Regions from separate parts of the Guptibacillus hwajinpoensis genome, predicted to be linked through region 2. Evidence: riboswitches for the same ligand, from Rfam matches in the RefSeq annotation. Region 2 holds a riboswitch; each other region holds the start of a gene.

Region 1 (7,074 bases), 930 kb from region 2:
CGTAGTAGCTGCACAGGTAGAAGCAAGTGTGGGAATGAGCGCGGTGTCAATACCCAGTTCATTCGCAACCGCTTTAGCTACATCAAGAACTTTCCCACCGCCGACACCGATCACAAGATCCGCACTATGAATCCTTGCTAATTCAGCCTGCCTTGCAATTTCGGTATCTGAGCATTCTCCAGTGTATGTAGAATAAGCATGCTGAAACTCTGATAAATCAGGAAAGTACTCCTTAGCTGCTTCCCACGAACGATATCCAGTTATAATAAAAACCTTTTGAAATCGCCCTTCATTAAGAAAACGTGGCAGATCCGTTAATACACCGGGGTAGCACCGATAATGTCCCGGTGTGCCCCTTACTTGAATTGGTTCCATCTGTTCATCTCCCTACAGTTACTAAACTCAATTTCCATTCAGTTTGTTTTAAGACCATCGGTTTAATCCTTCTTCAAACGTGCTGACAGGACATTACCAAACGATTGAAGCCCCTGAACAAGCACAATTAAAAGAAAGACAGTGACATACATAACATCCACTTCATATCGCAAATGTCCGTATCGATACGCGAGATCTCCCAGTCCTCCTGCACCGACCAGACCAGCCATCGCCGTTGCACCGATTAATCCAATCGTTGCAATCGTAAGTCCAAGTACAATCGAGGAACGTGATTCCCTGACAAGCACATGCCAGATGATATGCCGCGTCTTCACACCCATCGCTTCATACGCTTCAACAACCCCACGATCAACTTCTAGAAGCGCTGACTCCATGAGACGGGCAATGTAAGGAGCAGTAAACACAACAAGCGGCACAATCACTCCTTTTACACCGATTGTCGTACCTGCAATCATCTTTGTAAAAGGTAGAATGAAGAATAGTAGAATAATAAATGGAATCGATCGAATCACATTGATGACCGCGTTCAGTAGGCGAAAAAGTAATTTGTTTTCAAGCGCTTTTTCCGGTCTCGTTAGCACCAGCAGTACCCCTAACGGAAGGCCGATCAGAACCGAGATTAGTAACGAAATACCTACCATCTGAAACGTTTCAATAATCGCTTTCCAGATGTCGACACCCCATAGATCAATGAATTCTGAAATTTTAGCTGACATGTGTTTTCACCTCCGGAACATAGCCTTCAACGACAACACCTTTATCTTCTAAAAATGCTACAGCCCTCGCCGTTTCGGAAGCTTCACCATCGAGATGAACGACGAGTCTTCCAAACGGTTGATCTTTCAGTTGAGTAATGTTCCCGGCGAGAATCGAAGGATACACGTCAAATTTCTTACTAACTAGAGCCAGTGCCGGATTTCCGGAACTCTGACCGACAAAGGAGAGCGTTACAATCTGGCCGCGTTCTTTTAAATTTTCAACTAATGATTCTGGGAGCTCGTCCTGAAATAACGACTGAACGAAACGTTTTGCGGTCCCTGTTGCAGGCTTGCTGAAAATATCAATCACACGCCCCTGTTCAATAACCTGGCCGTTTTCCATCACGGCTACTTCATGGCAAATCTTTTGCACAACATGCATCTCATGTGTAATGAGCAGAATTGTAATCCCGAAGTCGCTGTTGATCTGCTCTAATAAGGAGAGGATCGATTCTGTTGTATCAGGGTCAAGTGCACTCGTTGCTTCATCACAAAGAAGCACTTCAGGCTCATGTGCTAGAGCTCGCGCAATGGCTACTCTCTGTTTCTGACCACCGGAGAGCTGGGCAGGATAAGCATCACGCTTATCCGATAGCCCAACAATCTCCAGGTATTTCGTTACCCTTGACTCAATTTCTTTTTTTGGAACGCCCGTCAGTTTAAGGGGGACGGCGATATTTTGATAGACCGTCCCTGTTTTTAATAGATTAAAAGATTGAAAAATCATCCCTATCCGCTGCCGCGTTTTCTGAAGCTTTCCTGTTGATAATGAAGTGAGTTCTACATCATTAATAAACACTCGGCCCTCAGTGGGGCGTTCGAGAAGATTCACCATGCGCACAAGAGTACTTTTCCCCGCTCCACTATAGCCAATGACGCCATAAATGCTGCCTTTCTTGACTGTTAACGAAACATCATCCACTGCTTTCGTAACAGTATGACCACTCTTATATGTCTTCGTAATGTTTTCTAATCGAATCATCTTGTTCGCTCCCTCCACTGATTACCAGGATGCTACGACAGAACCGTTAAATTCATCCTCGATAAACTGCTTCACTTCATCAGATTGATAATATTCCACAAGCTTCTGAATTCGCTCGCTATCCTTATTTTCCGTTTGCGTTGCAATAACATTGACCCACGGTGAATCCTCTGGCTCCATCACAAGGGAGTCCTCAGTAGGTACTCGTCCACTTTCCATCGCAAAATTCGTATTAATAGCTGCAATAGCTAGCTCACCTAGCTGTCTCGGAATCTGTGAAGCTTCAAGTGGGACAAACTCCAGATTATGAGGGTTTTTTTCAATGTCTTTAATAGTAGCCTTGACTCCAACTCCGTCTTTGAGTTCAATAATGCCGGCTTCCTCAAATAGCATTAGTGCTCTCGGTTCTCCAGTAGAATGGTTCGGCAAACCAACTTTATCTCCATCCTGCAACTCATCCAGACTGTCGTATTTATCGGAATAAATGCCCATTGGGAAATTAATCGTTGTTGCCACTTTTGAAAGTTCCAGACCACGTTCTTTCACAAAGTCATTTAGATAAGGCTCATGTTGAAAAACATTCGCGTCAATTTCCCCTTCATCAAGTGCTGTGTTCGGCATTACATAGTCATTAAACGCGATCACTTCAATCTCAAAACCATCTTCCGCCGCAACTTCCTTCACTTTGTTCATCACATCTTCATGTGGACCTGCTGTTACACCAACCTTTAGAGGACCTTCCTCCGCATCACCCGAAGCCTCGCCCCCCGAACAGCCAGCTAAAATAACTAAAATAAGTGCACCCAGTAAATAAAATGATTTCTTCATTCTCCATTCCCCTCTCTTTTATATAACTATTTAAAGCGTTCTAGCACTAAAATCCCAAAGCGTAAAAGAACCTCGGCTTTAAACAAGTCCCCCTCTCAAATAAAAAACTCCCCCTGTAACGTACAGAGAGAGTTGAGTGATTTAGAATAATCATTCATGCTTGAACTCCCTCTCATCTTTCAAACGATCACTCGTTTGCTGGAATTAGCACCTTTCTCACGAACTGAGATGGTTGCCGGGCGTCATAGGGCCAGTCCCTCTGCCACTCTTGATAAGAGTTTTCAATATTATTTAACTATTTAAAATAGTATAGTACCTTTTGTGTAGCGCGTCAAGTACCGAGTGCCTGTCACCACCCGCTATTTGTCGAAGAATGTCATCATTCTTCTTTAACACTAGCTAAGTTATCTTCAAACCATCCTGCAAGATGCTTTAATCTTTCCACTCTCAATTCGGGATGACCACTTCGAGAAAGGTTATGATCTGAATCAGGAAACCTCACAAACGTCGTCTTCTTCCCACGGTGCTTTAGGGCGATGTATAATTGCTCGCTCTGTTCAATTGGGCAGCGGTAATCTTTCTCACTATGAAGAATAAGAAGCGGTGTTTGAATCCGGTCAACATACTTCAATGGCGAATGTTCCCAGAGTTTTTCTGGATCTTCATCAAGATCACTTCCTACCTCCCACTTCGTGAAAAAGTAGCCGATGTCACTTACGCCATAGAAGCTCTGCCAGTTGGAAATAGAACGTTGCGTCACAGCGGCTTTGAAACGATCGGTTTTCCCAACAATCCAGTTTGTCATAAACCCGCCGTAACTACCTCCTGTCACAAAAACCCTCTCTTTATCAAGAAAGCTCTTTTCACTAAGAACAGCCTCCACACCTGCCATTAGATCCTCATAATCTCCACCACCATAGTCACCACGGCACCCGTTTACGAAGTCCTGTCCATACCCATGACTACCTCTAGGATTCGTATACAAAATAGCAAATCCCTTCGCTGCAAGAAGCTGAAATTCATGCACGAATGAATTCCCATACATCATGTGAGGTCCGCCATGAATTTCGAGAATCATAGGATAGCTTTTCTCTTCCTCAAATCCGATCGGCTTCATAAGCCATCCCTGAATCTCCCACCCATCCTTTCCAGTGTATGTAAACGATTCTGGTGTTGAGAGTGACTGACTTTGAAAAAGTTTACGATTACTCTCTGATAAACGGCATTCTTTCACTTGATCTCCACCAAAGGTAAACGTATAAATGTCTCCTACATTCATCGGGTCACTAATCACCACAGCCGCTTCGTCCGTGGCTGCCAGGTAGTGAAACGCGTAGTGGTGCCTGTCACCCCCCCGCTATTTGTCGAATGGTGCGATCTACTCCTATAAAGTAAATGCCGTTATTGCCGCGTTCACTTGCTTGGAAGTAAAGGCCTGTCCCATCCGAATTCCACATCGCACCAGGTGACGCACCTCCCCAGTGCATGTCTGAAATTAATACATCTGTACATTCAAGGTCATATGCCTCAGTAAGGCACCTAAAAGCTCCTGAAGATAAATCAACTGTCCAGACTTTATTTAAGGTTGCACCTTCATGCTGAAAATCATGACCAATAAAGGAAAGAGAACTTCCATCTGGTGACCAGTTTGGAGCCGTAAAGCTTCCTCCTTTTGTGTTCAATTGCTCTGGCTCACCTCCTTCCTCCAATCGATGAACAAGTAAATCAGATCGCATATAGGAACCCGGCTCTTCATAGCGACTTCTCTCATACGCAACCCTTTTGCCATCAGGTGACCAGCTTAGATTAGAATGATCATAAGGAGCATCTGTGAGCCATTTAACCTTACCGGTTCTGGACGTAAAGTCAACGAGCACAAATCTGCACATGGGTGCCATCAAGAAAACCTTTCCCATCCGCCTTGTACTGCAGATCGTTCACTACTAAAGGTTTACGCCCTTCGGTTTTCTCATCTTCGCCATCTCCATCACTACTCAACACCAGGAGCGACGTGCCATCGGGCTTCCAAATTGGCTTACCAGACACTCCACGAACGAGTTCTGTCAACTGCCTTGCTTCTCCACCATCAGTCGAAATCAACCAGACCTGATTTTCTCCTGAGCGATCTGAAACAAATGCGATCGTTTTCCCATCTGGTGACCAGCGTGGGGAATGATCTCTATGCTTGCCAGAAGCAGCTGTCCAATCATGCTTAATCTCCGTGTTTCGGTTCATAATGACTAGATTTGAAGCATACTCCTTTTTATCTGTGATCACTTTTTTCACATACACAATATAAATCCCATCAGGTGAAAATTGGGGATCTCCGAGAAATGTTAGATCATAAAGAGAGCTCTCGTTCATAATTGCCTTTTCCTGTTCCATTTCAGCTTCCATCCTTCACACTTCCTTCCTACTCTTTTTAGTTCCATTGCATAACTTAAACTCCTGCATATATAAAAAGAGTTAACCTGTCCCTAAATAGTACAAGCTGATTATTCCTGTATCTCATTCTTTTAATCAATCACACCTCCAGAAAGCGAACACCAGTTCCTGTTTTTTGATTTTTCCGCTGAACCTCCGCTCACTTTCATAACAAAATCACATCAGTTATATACGATACATCTCAAAATGGTATTTGAATCATCTCATTGTGAGATGTATAATAAAATTAACAAATTGAAAGCGGTTACCGAATCGGAAAACTACCGCTTAAAATACAGGGAGGATTTACAATGAGCCAGCAAGCACGAAACCAATTTATTGATCTTTTGTGCGACAGAACAACAATGAACAGGGAAGAAGTTCTAAGAATGTCTGATGCGGAAGTAGAATATTTTCACTGGCTCTACTTTGATGACTCACCAGCGGACTTGATGTAAGATAAATAGAAAAGAGCGCCGGATGCAAGATCAAACTTTGATCTTGCATCCGGCGCTCTTTGTTTAAGTAAGCTTCATTTCTTATTAGCTGGAATTAGCTCCTTCACTCCAGTATATAAGCCAATAACCCTATGTTTAGAATTATCATAGCTTAGCAGATGATAATCAACAAAATTTAAATACTTTAAAACACCGTTTGTATTCCTTGAAATAAAATAACGGTTTTGTCGTTCATACGGAAAACACCTTATTTTTCTCATGAAAGGAAAATCCTGATATAAGATTGAGAGTGTACGAACGACTCTAGTCCAGGTCTGGTGACCCTTTGCATCTTGCTTCAAACGAGTAAAATCAATACTCTCGTCACTTACAAATAGCAATTGCATAAGATCAACATAGCTCTTAATTGAATCCAAATTATGTCGCCACGCATGTAGACACATCATATAGAATGTGTGATAGAAAGATAGTTCATAAACATATTCATACCCCTCCATTAAAGTAGCTTCTTCCCAGAACTCTGCTATATCAAAGTTTGATGTTTTCCCTTTTATCACATCCCAGTGAATTTCTACACAGAGCGGAATCGGAGATCCGAGTAATTCTTTGCTAAAACTACAATGGAAATGGCCAGGCAAGTTTTCGTCCTCGAGAACAAACCCTAATTCTTTAACACAAGCGATGGCTTTATGAATTTCGGAAACATTGACTAATAAATCGATATCTGAAGTAGGCCTGGCACCTATATGTCCGAAGTACCTTTCTGAAAAACAAACACCTTTTAATGGAATGGCCTCAATCCCCTCTTGTTCAAATGCTCTAAATATCTCTTCTGCTTGATGCTTAATAAATATATTTTTGAACAGGGTTTGAGTATATCCTTCTTTTAGAAACCCTTGAAAGAAAAGAGGGGTTTTATCCAAATGTCCTCGATCCTTTAATAAAGTATAAAGTTGAGGATAGATACAAGTTAGTTGGTCACTATTCATCATTTTCTCATAATACAAATCATCTTTAGGTAAAACTGTCTTTTTTTGATAAATAGTTTGTAGAAGTTGAAACACCACTCAGCATTCACCCTTTCAATACCAAGACTAGGAAATAGCGGTTTTTTCAGTAGAAATGTGATTGCCGTTTAATTTTTGATAGAGACCACTTTGAAGAAGGAGTTGATCGTGAGTTCCACTTTGAACCATCCTTCCTTCGTCCATCACAATAATCAAATCAG
Region 2 (7,074 bases):
TTACATGTAGGATTGCATGCCTCATGATTTAGATCGCTTTGTATATGTTCCCGAACGAGGGAATTGAACTCTTCTTTAATACTATCCCATTGTAGCAACATTGGAAGGCTATTGACAAGAAATAATCACTGTGAGGACGTATCGGTATAGGTAGGGATTTTATATTGTTGCCCAATTTGAATTTGAGTAGGTGGGATTTTGTTTAATGTTTCGAAATCATGCACGATTGTATCTATTGAGACAGGGATCGTTCCATTTTCTTTTTCGACTAATGAGAGTACTGTATCCCCGGCCTTAGTATTATGTATCACATAAGGTGTCTTAGCATTTTCTTCAGGTGGTGCCTCGATATCGTTAGAAACGTCATAAGTGGCAAGAGTACCGGTCGTTAAATCGTAGTAAGTCGTATGAAGGACAAGCAGAAAAAGTGCTACAGTTAGTAGCTTGCGCATATCATTCACCGCTCTTCCTTGAATCATATTTTAATTCTACTGTATGCTTGTCCATCTAGAATATGACACAAACCTCCTGTGCCTCCTGTGAAATTATCTTTTCTTTCCAGTGCGTGTCGAGTAAAATAGCAAAGAGATGGAGAGGCAACGAAAGTTTCTCTATCAGGACGACTTAAAGAGAAAAAAGGAGATCAAACTATGTTTAAAAAAGTTATGCCGTTTTTCTTGTCTATGTTGTTGGTGGTGTCTATCCTGCCAATTGTTGCATATGCAGATGCTGCTGTAGGTGATGTCATCGTCACTCTAGGTGAGGATTTGACAGAAGATCAGAAGCAAAAACTGTTAGAGGAAATGGAAGCTCCAAAAGATGTAATGACAGTACCTGTAACCAATGAAGAAGAACATCAATATCTTGGAGATTATATAAGTAAAGCATTAATCGGAACACGCGCTTTATCGTCTTCTTCTATTACAATTGCAAAGAAAGATGCTGGTTTAAGCGTAGAAACAAATAACATTAATTGGGTAACTGATGATATGTATGCCAATGCTTTGATTACAGCAGGTGTGAAGGATGCAGATATCTATGTAACGGCTCCTACTGAAGTTTCAGGAACAGCTGCCCTTACAGGATTGATTAAAGCGTATGAGCTAAGCTCGGATGAAGTGATTCCTGAAGAACAAAAGCAGGTAGCAAATGAGGAGCTTGTAACAACTGCGAAATTAAGTGATAGTATCGGTGCTGATAAAGCAACAGAATTAATGACAAAGATTAAAGATGATATCGCCACTAATCCCCCTGAAACGGAAGAAGATCTTAGGGAACGAATCAAACAAATTGCAAGTGACTCTGGCATTGAATTAACCGGGGAGGAGCTTGATGGACTAGTGGCATTATTTAATCGAATGAAGAATCTTGACATCGATTGGGATCAAATGAAAGGTCAGTTAGAGAACGCAAGGGAAAACCTTGATGAATTCTTGAATAAAGAAGAAACACAATCATTTATTCAAAAAATTATTGATTTCTTTATCGCGCTTATTGATGGTATAAAAGGGGTATTTAAATCGTAAAGTGACATTGAACTGAAACTTTTCCTGCTTGTAATCGTATAAGGAGAGAAGGAAAAAGGAGGGAGCGAAGATGGAAATTCTATCGTTGCCAGCTATAGGTTTTCTAGTCGTACTGCTTAGCGTACTTTTTTTGTTTGGTGAATTGCTTGTTCGTGTAAAAGGGATTTTTGGTGTCATTGGGATTCTCATGTTAACGTTCTACTTTAGTTTCCATCTCACGTCATTACCTTCCATGCTATGGATGGGGCTTGTTTTTGCGGTTGGTCTCGCTTTAGTCATTCTCGATGGAAAGCTATTGAATGATGGAACTTTTGGGTTAATCGGTTTATTAATGATGGTCACGGCTGTCGCGATTCCCTCTCCATCTTTTCTATACGGTCTGCTTGTTTCGAGTGGCTTTTTGATGGGTACGGCTGCTTCTTTTCTATTTCTACGTGTTTTTCCAGCGCGTTCAATGTGGACTAAAATGACGTTGAAGGACCGATTGAGCAGTGATATGGGGTATAATTCTATGAATGAGGGGTACAAAGAATTAATTGGTAAAACCGCTACGACGATTACTCCATTCAGACCGAGCGGTACAATTCAATTGAATGAGAATAAATATAGTGCTATCTCAGCAGGAAGCTGGATCGATTCAAATGTCCAGGTTGTAATTACATCTGTTGATGGAACACGCATTGTAATCGAAGAACAAAAAGAGAAAAGTAAAAGACATCCAGTCTAATGGATATAGGCCTCGGGTCATGGATCCGAGGCTTAAATTATTAACTTTTTCTAATCCGTTTATCCCGATCTCTAAACTAGGGTTGACATATTGTTAGATAATAGTTAAGATTTAGAAAATAACTTATCAAGAGAGACCGAGGGACTGGCCCGATGACGTCCAGCAACCTGCCACCAGGCAAGGTGCTACTTCCAGCAAAATGGAGTCCATTTTGGAAGATAAGGTGAATCAAGGTAACCTGATCTGTCTTTCCAATTTGGGAAGGCTTTTTTAGTTATTAAGCCTCTCCTACTCATCAAATGTAATTAAGGGGGGTTTCTAAATGAAAAATGAGAAACAGAATTTTAAAGATGTTGCCGAGCGAATTGAGAAGATGCTCAGTACACTTAAGTATGGATCCATTACTCTGGTTGTACAGGATGGAAAAGTCATACAGCTTGAGAGACAGGAGAAGGAACGGATTTACTAAAAGCGCTGACTAGAAAAACTAGAGGCGGTTCTAACGATACTCGTTAGAATCGTCTTTTTATATGTTTCAAAAGGAGGTTTTGGTATGGAATGGTTATATGAAAATTGGTCAGGGGAAATTCCTTTTTTTGACAGTAACTCAAAAACTAAAGGAGCACTTGAGGTCCTTGATTGGGCTTATGCTACGTATCAAGACGATATTGTCTATGCCTGTAGTTTTGGGGTGGAAGGCGTTGTATTGATTGATTTAATTTCACAAGTAAATGAGAAGGCTGAAATCGTCTTCCTTGATACGGGTCTACATTTCGATGAGACATATGAACTCATTGAGCAGGTGAAAGCAAGATACCCAAATCTACGGATCAAATTAAAGAAACCAGAGCAATCAGTTGATGAACAAGCAAAGACATATGGTGAGGCACTGTGGGAGCGTAATCCTTCTCAGTGCTGTAATCTTAGAAAAATTATTCCTTTGAATGAAGAATTACAGGGAGTTAGCGCCTGGATTTCAGGCCTTAGAAGAGAGCAATCTCCCTTGAGACAATCGACTGAATTCTTGAATAAAGATTCTAAATTTGAAGCTATTAAAGTTTGTCCACTTATTCATTGGACCTGGAAAGAGATCTGGCGTTACGTGTATGAGAATGATTTACCTTATAACCAATTACATGATCAAGGGTACCCGAGCATTGGATGTGAGGTTTGTACAGCTAAAGTGCTAGAAGGAAGTGACTCCAGGTCGGGACGATGGGCAAATCAGGAGAAAACGGAATGTGGATTGCACCTTGATTCTGCTTCAAATAGGTGACGCTCATGAGCATTCTTGTTATTATCGTTGCTATGTTTTTTGCCATGAATATCGGGGCAAGCGGGGCGGCTGCTTCCATGGGGGTAGCTTATGGAGCAGGTGCTATTAAACGGAGAACGACAGCCTTATCTATATGTGCGATAGGAATTCTTGCAGGGGCAGCCTTTGGTGGAGGAGACGTTATTAAAACGATAGGGAGCGGGATTATTCCTTCTTCGATTCTAAGTGTTAAAGTAATCCTTATTATCTTTATAGCGGCGACAACAGCGCTGTTTTTAGCGAATATGATGGGCATTCCGTTATCTACAAGTGAAGTCACAGTAGGTGCAGTTGTCGGTGTTGGGATTGCCTATCGCGCACTTTATTTCTCAAACATCATTGTTATTATGCTACTCTGGCTGGTAATACCGGTTGTCGCCTTTGTAATGGCGCTCCTCGCTGGAAAGCTCGTATTAATTCTTAAAAGGCGGAGAAAAGTGACTCCAGGCTGGCAACGTGTATTGGGGGTACTACTTATTGTAGCAGGATTTCTGGAGGCTTTCTCTGCAGGAATGAACAACGTTGCAAACGCAGTAGGACCTCTTGTAGGAGCGGGGCTACTCTCACTATCAACTGGAGCATTGTTAGGCGGAGCGTTTGTTGCGCTTGGAGCGCTTGTTTTCGGCAGCAGGGTTATTGAAACAAATGGTTATCGGATAACCAGCTTCTCACTTGGGGAGGGTTTTGCCGTGTCGAGTACAAGTGCTGGTCTTGTAATCGGTGCATCGCTCTTTGGTATTCCAGTTCCGCTCACACAGATTACAACTTCATCTATTATTGGAATCGGAACTGCAAAAGATGGGTTTCAACTCTGGCAAAAAGATGTCATTACACGAATGTTGAAAGTCTGGGTAGTTTCACCAGTTTTTTCATTAGTGATTTCGTATAGCATGATTAAATTATTTCTAGAAAGTGACTTATACACATTAATTGCAATTGGCAGTGTTATTCTTGCAACGATTGGGTCGGGCAGTCTAATAAAAACGATTCGAACGCAGAAACAAGCGGTTCAGGATGAAGGAAGCATGTAACGTTTACTAAACAATTGGAGGGATTTATATGACAACAATTAATCCACATGGTGGTAATTTGATTAACCTTTATAAACCAGATGCAGAAGTAGCCGGAATTAGAAATGAAATAGAGCTCGATAAGACAGCATTAAGTGACCTCGAGCTGATTGGGACTGGTGCTTATAGTCCACTACAGGGTTTTTTAAATGAAAATGATTATGAGTCTGTTGTTCATGATCTTAAGCTCGAAAATGGATTGCCATGGAGTATTCCAATCACATTGCCGGTGAATAGCGGTGTAGCCGATGATCTTACAATCGGAGAAAAAGTAAAGCTAACGAATAATGGTCTTGTTTATGGAACTATTCAAGTTGAGTCAATCTATTCACCTGATAAGAAAGTAGAAGCCCGTCATGTCTATTTGACAGAAGACGAGGCGCATCCGGGAGTGAAAAAAGTCTATGAAAGACCCGATGTTTATATTGGGGGGGCGATTGAGCTACTTAGAAGAAGTGACAAAGGTCAATTCAATAAATACCATTTCGATCCTTCAGAAACCAGGGAGTACTTTCAGAAACAGGGGTGGAAAACGGTAGTAGGTTTTCAAACACGAAATCCAGTTCACCGCGCACATGAATATATTCAAAAAACCGCTCTTGAAACGGTTGATGGGCTCTTTCTAAATCCGCTTGTAGGTGAAACAAAATCAGATGATATCCCTGCAGAAATTCGAATGGAAAGTTATGAAGTACTACTTGAAAAATACTATCCAGCTGATCGTGTTCATCTAGGGGTATTTCCAGCCGCTATGCGCTATGCCGGACCAAGAGAAGCGATCTTCCATGCGATTGTTCGGAAGAATTTCGGTTGCACTCACTTCATAGTAGGAAGAGATCATGCTGGTGTAGGCGATTACTACGGAACTTACGATGCACAGAAGATCTTTAATCGATTTACGAAGGAAGAGTTAGGAATTACTCCGCTATTCTTTGAACACAGTTTCTATTGTGAGAAATGTGGCAGCATGGCTTCGGCAAAAACGTGCCCACATGGGAAAGAACATCACGTTATTCTTTCAGGTACAAAGGTTCGTGCTCTCCTTAGAAATGGTGAGCAGCCACCAGAAACATTTAGCCGTCCTGAAGTGGTAGAAGTATTGATTAGAGGTATGAGCGAAAATACAGTAAAGGCATAGGAGGCATATCAATGAGTGCGAATCAAAATCTAACATGGCACGATACGGTTGTAACAAAAGAATTACGCAGGGAACAGAACAAACATCAGAGTGCTGTGCTCTTCTTTACAGGGTTATCAGGTTCTGGTAAATCAACAATCGCAAACGCTGTTTCACTTAAGCTACATGAATTAGGTGTTCAAAGTTATGTGCTTGACGGAGACAATATCCGACAAGGGCTTAATAAAGGTCTAGGTTTTAATGAGGAAGACCGAAAAGAGAATATAAGACGTATTGGTGAGGTGTCTAAGTTGTTCGTTGATAGCGGACAATTTGCAATAACAGCCTTTATTTCTCCATTTCGAAGTGATCGCCAAATGGTGCGTGAATTACTAGGAGAAGACGAATTTATCGAAGTATATGTGAAATGCCCAATAAATGAATGTGAGCAAAGAGACCCTAAAGGACTATATAAAAAAGCAAGAAGTGGTGAGATTCCGAACTTTACAGGGGTCTCCTCACCTTATGAAGAACCATTACATCCTGAAATAGTCATTGATTCTTATCATGATACACCTGATGTATGTGCAGAGAAATTAGTGGATTATTTAGTTGAGAAAGAGCTGATTTCAAAAAAAAGCTAACCATAGGGTGATTGATATAATGATTAGAGGAGGATATAGGATGGGGAAAGTTTATTTAGTTGGGGCAGGACCAGGGGATATTGATCTGATTACTGTAAAGGGGTTAAAATGTATCGAGAAGGCGGATGTCATTTTGTATGACCGCTTAATTAATAAAGATCTTTTGGACTATGCGAAAGAGGATGTAGAATTAATTTATTGCGGAAAATTACCAAACTATCACACCCTCAAACAGGAAACGATTAATCGCTTTCTAGTAAAGCATGCGTTAAAAGGAAAAGTCGTCACAAGGTTGAAGGGTGGCGACCCCTTTGTTTATGGTAGGGGCGGTGAAGAGGCAGAGGCCCTTGCTAATCATGGAATTCCCTTTGAAATTGTACCTGGCATTACTTCAGGAATAGCTGCTTCAGCATATGCTGGTATCCCGGTTACGCACAGGGAGCTAAGCTCAACATTCGCATTTGTTACCGGGCATCGTAAAGAGGGTGAGGAAGAAGAATTAAGGTGGGAAAGTCTTGCAAAAGGAATAGACACTCTTGCTATTTACATGGGTGTGAAGAATTTGCCTTATATTTGTTCAATGCTCAGAAAGTACGGTAAAAAGAAAGATACACCGGTTGCTCTCATTCATTGGGGAACCACCCAGACACAACAAACCGTTACAGGAACGCTTGA
Region 3 (7,074 bases), 680 kb from region 2:
CATCTTACGAAGAGATTCGAGATCATCTTTAGCAAGAGCGATGGGATGAACATCTAGTTTTTGAAAGGCAGATAGATGCTGCTGCAACTCCTCTAGCTGTTCATTACACACAGGACACCATTCACCGCGGAAGAATATGAGCATGTGCCACCGTTTGTCATTTTTCATATGTTGTTCGAGTTGAAAAAGTTCACCTTCCGTATCAATAAGAGAAAAGGATGGTACGTTATGTCCAAGAGATAGCTTTGCCATTTTAACCACTCCAATCTGTATTCTTATTTGATTATTTCCACCACTTTCCCAGAATAAAACATAATTGCATGGTTTAGTGAAGACAGTGTTAAGGGAAAATAGAGAATGGAAAAGAAAATGACTAATGGAGGGAATAAAGATGGCTTTGTCGAAGGAAGAATTACAGCACTTTAAAAAACAGCTTCTTGCTCAAAAGAAAGATCTTCTAGATAGTGGGGCAGCGAAGCATGATGAATATATAGCTTTGGCGGATGAAACGGGCGAATTGACATCCTATGATAACCATTTTGCAGATATGGCGACGGAATTAGACCAACGTGAAAAGGACATAACATTAGAAGATGCTGCAAGGGAGCGATTAAGTTTGATTAATATGGCCCTTGATCGTATTCGAGAAGGAACATATGGGGTATGTGTTGATACTGGAGAAGAAATTGATAAAGAGCGTCTGGAAGCTATACCATATGCAATACGGACGAAAGAGGCACAGGATCAACTGGAAAGTAATAAAGAAAACAGTCGACCGGATGATGAAGCAAGCTTCGAAACCTCTGGCAATCGAGTGGATGATCGAATTCGAACAGCAGATGATCTTCAGAGGGAGCATGGCAATTCCACCTCTGAGACTTATCTTCAAGAAGACTCTGAAGATAATGATGACTAACGCTGCTACTTTAATTCAGGATATTTAAAAGAGCCAAATTCACAGAAACGAATTGCCTCCACATCCATATGCTATAATAAAAGCGTTGATACGACAGCTTGAAATGGAGCGTTGTGCCATGAACGATAAAGTTATTATTGTAGAAGGAAAGACAGATAAAGAGCAAATTATGAGAGTGTTAGATGAACCTGTTAGTATTATTTGCACTTACGGTACGATCAGTTTTGAAAGGCTCGAAGAATTGAGTGAAGAGCTGGAAGAAAAGGATGTTTATGTGCTCGTTGATGCAGATAACGCTGGTGAGAAGCTCAGGAGGCAGCTGACGCAGGAAATTCCACATGCAGAACACCTGTACATTACAATGTTACATCGCGAAGTGGCAGAAACTCCGCTCAATTATTTAACGCGCATATTAAGAGCTGCGAAATTCAAAGTTTTGACCGTCTAGCAGTTAGCTATATTGCCTTGGGGAAGCTTTCTATCTTCCTCAAGGCTTTACTTGAATAGGAGCATTTATATGAGGCAACTCACATCAGATCAAGAGATAAAAGACGTGATCCATGAGGATCAATCGATTCTATTCTTTTATACCCCGTTTTGTCAGAACTGCAAAATAGCTGAACGAATGTTGCGCATTGTAGCTGAAGCGAGGGGAACGATTCATAACATATACACGTGCGATTTGAATCATTTCCCATGGATGGCTGAAATGCATAAGATACAAAGCGTTCCAGCACTAACCGTATTTAAGAATGGCAAGATAGGCAGGACCCTTTTTGCCTTTGAATCGGTAATACGAGTAGATCAATTTTTGGAAGAGTATTAAAAAATTTGATGAATGTTGACCAATTAAACCTTACTTTTATTTTCTGAGAACCTCTCTACATAGGGATTTTAAGAAAAAATAATTCGCTGAAAATTTAGCAATATTAATAATGATAAATTAATATAACAGGCAGTAAAGAAACAGTAACATTGTCATAAAATTGTATTTTCGTTGATGCTGATTGAATGGTATAACTGAGTATAGAGTCACCATTCCGTATTGAATGGTGGCGCATTTCATTTTTATACCTATATTAAGAAGAACTTTAACTTTAAGACATCCAAGAATTCAACCCGAAAAGCAATCAATGATAAATTGACTTGCAAGATGAGAGGTGTATAACATGACAACCATTTCAATCAGCACTAGAATGGGGAACTTCAATACAAATAAAGAGAGTGTTACATTAGAAGATAAAATTGATAGCATTCAGAACGGCGATAAATCACTTAGAAACCAGCTTTTAGAAGATTATCAGCCATTTATTAAAAAAATCACTTCAAAAGTTTGTAATCGGTATATCAATCATACAATGGACGAGTTCAGTATCGGCCTATCAGCCTTTAATGAAGCTATGGATCAGTTTCGTAGAGGACAGGGAAGTCGTTTTCTTACATTCGCTGATATGGTCATTAGAAGAAGAGTAATAGACTATATTCGGAAAGAAGCACGACAAAACAAATACATTTACCTTGAACCTGAAGAATTAGATGAGGAAGGTCGTTTGGAAGATAGTTTTGCCGAGCAAAAGGCTGCTCTTGATGTTTATGAAATGGATAAACAACGTGAAGTTCGTATGTATGAGATTGAAGAGTACGAACAACTGCTCAACAAATTCACGATTACATTCAAAGTCCTTAGTAAAAACTGTCCAAAACACATCGATGCTAGAGAAAATGCTAAAATGATTGCAAAATTAATTGCGGATGATCACGCCCTATCAAGCTATTTGTTAGAAAAAAAGCAGCTCCCAATAAAAGATTTACTGGCGCTTGTTACATGCAGTCGAAAAACTATCGAACGTAATCGAAAGTATATAATAGCAGTAGCGTTAATTCATCTTGGTGGATTCAATGCTCTGAAATCATATATACAGTAGTTGAATTAAGGGGGCCAGGGGATGAAACAAGGGGTTATTATGGACATTCGTGGGAGAAAGGCTGTTGTTTTAACACCTGATGGGGAATTTACGACAATCGATCTCAAACGAAATCATACATTGACAATTGGCTCTGAAATTAAACTCACACCAAAACCAGTTAAGAAAAGAAAAGGTTACTTCCCCCCTACTATGCCAACTCTGGCCGGAATGGCAGCAATTCTATTATTTGTCGTGATCGTAACGGGAGTCATTCCTGTCACTCAAAACGATGCAGTTGCAGCTTATGTAAGTTTTGATATCAATCCAAGTATCGAGGTTGGAGTGAATTCTGATCTCGAAATTGTACAGTATCAAGCTTTGAATTCAGACGGTGAAGGGTTACATTTAGATCGGGACACCACGAACATGCCACTTGGTGAGTTCGCAGGACTGCTGGTGTCTAAACTGGAGAGTGGCGGCTACCTTGCAGATGGCAGCCAGCTTTTAATTGTGGCGACAGATGTAGAGCAAGAAGAACGTTACAAGAAAATCAAGAGTGCTCTTGAGGCAGTAATTCATGACATCGAACAAAATAAAGTGTTGACCAACAAATCAGTAGCGATTACTAGTATTCTTGATGAGGATTATAGTATGCGACAAGCAGCGATTGAAAATGGCCTTTCACCTGGTAAATATTTATCCTATTTAGCAGCTCTAGACCGTGGCGCTACATTAACGTTAGCGGAGGTGCAGAATCTCTCTGTTAAGAAAATGGACGAACTTCAATCAGAAAGCTTGGTTGCCGTAGAATCGAATCCATCAGAAAATACCCAGAAATCAACGGAATTGGAAGACTCTGTTGTTCAATTAAATGATGAGGCGGAACCTGCTGAAAAAGATTTCGAGGAAGAACTCATTTTAGATGATTCGAATAGGCAACTGAATGAAGTGACAAAGGAAAGCGTTCCTTCGAAAGAACAGGAGCAAGAATCGAGTAACCAGCAGCAAGAACCTAATAAGGAAACAACGAAACCGGTCAAGAAAGACGATGATGGAACAGACAAAGCAGTCGTCAAGGAAGATAGAGATACTGATACTGAAGTTATAAAAGCGCAACAAGAAATGAAAGAAAACGAAAAAAAAACTGAAAGTAAAGTAAAGAAAGACGCTGAAAAAGAAGCCCAGAAAGAAGAGAAAGAAGCTGAAAGGGAAGAAAAGAAAGCCGAAAAGGAAGAAAAACAACTTAAAAAAGCTCAATTGAAAGAAAAAAGAGAATTAGAAAAAGATATGAAGAAGAATGAGAAACGAGTAAAGCAAGGAAACTCAGATCAGTCTGAGGAAGAAAACAAAGAGAAAAAATGATTCATGCTATTATTTTATATTTTATGACTAGAAAGCCAGAGGGGGTTCCCCTGGCTTTTTAGCGTTTTAAAACTATTCCATAATGGCAGGTAATGCTTTCACAATATCCATGAAAGAAGATTGGTCATTAAAAACGTGAGTTATGTTGTGGTTTTTATCTATTAATACTGTGGTTGGGACACCTGCGCATCCATATGCTTCATACGTTTCACGGCCATTATCTGCTAGTACGGGGAAAGGAAGGCTATTTTTACTAGCGAAGTCTTGACCAGCGTCAGATGAACGCTCTCGTCCGGTTACATTGATGGTTAAGAAACCAATAGTATCTGGATCAGCGTGTTGATAGAACTGTTCTTTCATCGGTAAGTCCTGCATGCAGTCAGGACACCATGAAGTCCAGAAGGTGAGCATCACTGGTTTACCGGTATAGTCTGATAATCGGACCGGATCACCGCTTCTTATTTCCTTTAATTCAAAACATGGAGCTTTCAAGGCTATTCTCCTCTCATAATTGTCATGTAAACACCTTATCAAATTTCTAGTTCTAATCAAATGGTTCGTATCGTAGACTGTTTTTAATAAAAAATTCACTCTCAAATAAATCAAAATTCGGAAAAAGTTTGACACTGATACGTCACATTGCTAAAATAAACACAATTAAATGAAAACGAAATATTCTTACTTATCTAGAGAGGCGGAGGGACTGGCCCTATGAAGCCCGGCAACCGTCAAACCATTCATGGTTTGAAAAGGTGCCAAATCCTGCAGGAGAAATCCTGAAAGATAAGCGGAGCTGATTAATTAATCAAGCCTCTCTGTCTTTCAGAGGGGCTTTTTTTAGTTTTAAGAAAGATGAAGAGAACTGAAACCGATAACGTGAATGACAATTGCCGTTGAAAGGAGTGGTAGGGGTTTGGACAGAGAGACAAGATACGAGGATTCACACGTTTCCATAGGGTCATTTGTACTTGAATCCGGTGAGGAGCTTCCTCACGTTGAACTCGCTTACGAGCGAGTTGGTCCTTCTGATGCACCAGTCATTCTTGTATGCCATGCACTAACAGGAAATCAATTTACAATAGGTGAAGATGAACCAGGCTGGTGGAAAGGATTAATTGGCAAAGGCAAGTACGTAGATACGTCAGAATTTCAGATCGTCACATTTAACGTGCTGGGAGGATGTAATGGTTCGACAGGGCCCTGCTCCATAAATCCGACAACAGGATTAGCTTATCAGGCCGACTTTCCTTTCATATCAGTAAGGGATATGGTTCATTCACAGAAACAAGCGCTAGAGCAATTAGGTATTCACCATTTGCACGCTGTAATTGGTGGGTCACTCGGAGGCATGCAGGTCCTGGAGTGGGGCATTCTTTATCCGGAGTGTATGGACCATCTTGTACCGCTCGCGGTGACACCTTCCCTGAGTGCCTATGGGATCGCGTATAATTCGATTTCAAGATTTGCGATCACAAAAGATCCGGAATGGAAAGAGGGCTATTATAATCTTGAAAAGCCGCCAGCTGCCGGACTCGCTACAGCAAGGATGATTGGTATGATTTCTTATCGAACAGATGACATGTTTCAAAAGAAGTTCGGTAGGAAAGTGAAGGGGAATCCTGGTGAGAGCCATACAGAAACCACTTATGATGTGGAGTCGTATCTTCACTACCAGGGGAATAAACTAGTTGGTCGTTTTGATGCGAATAGCTACTTATACTTACTGAAAGCAATGGATATGCACGATATAAGCAGAGGAAGAGACAGCATAGCAAAAGCAGCTAAGCTTATTCAGCCAAACGTGCTTGCTATTAGTTTTAAAGGAGATTTGATTTATCCACCTCATGAGTTAGAAAAAATGTTTAGTTTGGAAAGTATGGCGCACTTCTATATTGTTGATACAAAATTTGGTCATGATGGATTTCTCGTTGAATTCGATAAATGGGGACCGTTAATTAAACAACAGTTAAAAGAGACTTTGAAAATTTAAAGGAGTGATGTGAAATGGCAGAGAAACGTTATAATTTAGAAACGATTGGCATTCATGGAGGTTTACAGGCTGATCCTGCAACAGGCGCAAGAGCCCTACCGATTTATCAATCAAATGCTTACCGATTTAACAATACGGACCATGCGGCAGACCTATTTGCTTTGAAAGAAGAAGGGTTTATCTATTCACGCATTGGTAATCCGACAGTCGGTACGCTTGAAGAACGGATCGCCCAGCTTGAAGGTGGTGTGGGAGCATTAGGTCTCGCGAGTGGTATGGCTGCCATTACAACCGCGATATTGAATATTGCAAATAGTGGGGATGAAATTGTATCAGCTTCCACGTTATATGGCGGAACATACAATCTCTTTGCATCAACACTACCTAAATACGGTATTAAAACCAATTTCGTAGATCCCGAAAATCCTGAATCCTTTAGAGAGGCCATTACACCAAACACGAAAGCCATTTTCGCTGAAACGATCGGGAATCCTGGGCTTCATGTATTGGATATTGAGAAGGTCGCTGAAATCGCTCATGAAGCAGGGATCCCACTAATTATTGATAATACCTTTGCGACACCATACCTTTGCAGACCTATTGAACACGGGGCAGATATCGTAGTTCATTCTGCGACCAAATGGCTTGGCGGAAATGGTTCAACGATGGGTGGAATAATCGTAGATGCTGGTAAGTTCGACTGGAATTCTCCAAAGTTTCCAGGGTTCACTGAACCTGACCACACCTATCATGGTATCGTGTTTGCTGAGGCGCTTCCTGAAGCTGCCTATATTGTAAAGGCACGCGTTCAACTGTTACGAGACACGGGTGCTGCACTCAGTCCATTTAATGCCTTCCAAATCGCTCTAGGTGTTGAAACCCTCCACGTTCGAATGAAG

What was found. A riboswitch is a leader RNA that binds a small molecule or an ion and turns the genes downstream of it on or off. The one in region 2 is predicted to bind S-adenosylmethionine.
Region 1: linked by a shared signal. The riboswitch ahead of ABFG93_RS14320 (MetQ/NlpA family ABC transporter substrate-binding protein) and the one ahead of ABFG93_RS18965 (YezD family protein) in region 2 are both predicted to bind S-adenosylmethionine.
Region 3: linked by a shared signal. The riboswitch ahead of metX (homoserine O-acetyltransferase MetX) and the one ahead of ABFG93_RS18965 (YezD family protein) in region 2 are both predicted to bind S-adenosylmethionine.

Annotation. Positions count from the first base shown of each region.
Region 1 covers NZ_CP156674.1:2,747,024-2,754,097, reverse strand. Annotated here, with positions in the region: gene ABFG93_RS14335 (iron-containing alcohol dehydrogenase family protein) at 1-375, opposite strand, end outside; gene ABFG93_RS14330 (methionine ABC transporter permease) at 438-1,112, opposite strand; gene ABFG93_RS14325 (methionine ABC transporter ATP-binding protein) at 1,102-2,136, opposite strand; gene ABFG93_RS14320 (MetQ/NlpA family ABC transporter substrate-binding protein) at 2,158-2,964, opposite strand; SAM riboswitch class I at 3,134-3,242, opposite strand; gene ABFG93_RS14315 (alpha/beta hydrolase family protein) at 3,344-4,261, opposite strand; gene ABFG93_RS14310 (TolB family protein) at 4,311-4,865, opposite strand; gene ABFG93_RS14305 (TolB family protein) at 4,831-5,361, opposite strand; gene ABFG93_RS14300 (BH0509 family protein) at 5,700-5,846, shown strand; gene ABFG93_RS14295 (nucleotidyltransferase family protein) at 5,921-6,913, opposite strand; gene ABFG93_RS14290 (ABC transporter ATP-binding protein) at 6,941-7,074, opposite strand, start outside.
Region 2 covers NZ_CP156674.1:3,677,752-3,684,825, forward strand. Annotated here, with positions in the region: gene ABFG93_RS18950 (hypothetical protein) at 126-479, opposite strand; gene ABFG93_RS18955 (DUF1002 domain-containing protein) at 651-1,526, shown strand; gene ABFG93_RS18960 (NfeD family protein) at 1,597-2,253, shown strand; SAM riboswitch class I at 2,374-2,478, shown strand; gene ABFG93_RS18965 (YezD family protein) at 2,576-2,722, shown strand; gene ABFG93_RS18970 (phosphoadenylyl-sulfate reductase) at 2,807-3,529, shown strand; gene ABFG93_RS18975 (inorganic phosphate transporter) at 3,535-4,599, shown strand; gene sat (sulfate adenylyltransferase) at 4,628-5,776, shown strand; gene cysC (adenylyl-sulfate kinase) at 5,788-6,399, shown strand; gene cobA (uroporphyrinogen-III C-methyltransferase) at 6,440-7,074, shown strand, end outside.
Region 3 covers NZ_CP156674.1:3,001,375-3,008,448, forward strand. Annotated here, with positions in the region: gene ABFG93_RS15545 (peroxiredoxin family protein) at 1-252, opposite strand, end outside; gene ABFG93_RS15550 (TraR/DksA C4-type zinc finger protein) at 392-916, shown strand; gene ABFG93_RS15555 (toprim domain-containing protein) at 1,035-1,364, shown strand; gene ABFG93_RS15560 (thioredoxin family protein) at 1,434-1,742, shown strand; gene sigI (RNA polymerase sigma-I factor) at 2,086-2,841, shown strand; gene ABFG93_RS15570 (anti-sigma factor domain-containing protein) at 2,863-4,185, shown strand; gene ABFG93_RS15575 (TlpA disulfide reductase family protein) at 4,258-4,677, opposite strand; SAM riboswitch class I at 4,865-4,975, shown strand; gene metX (homoserine O-acetyltransferase MetX) at 5,099-6,175, shown strand; gene ABFG93_RS15585 (O-acetylhomoserine aminocarboxypropyltransferase/cysteine synthase family protein) at 6,190-7,074, shown strand, end outside.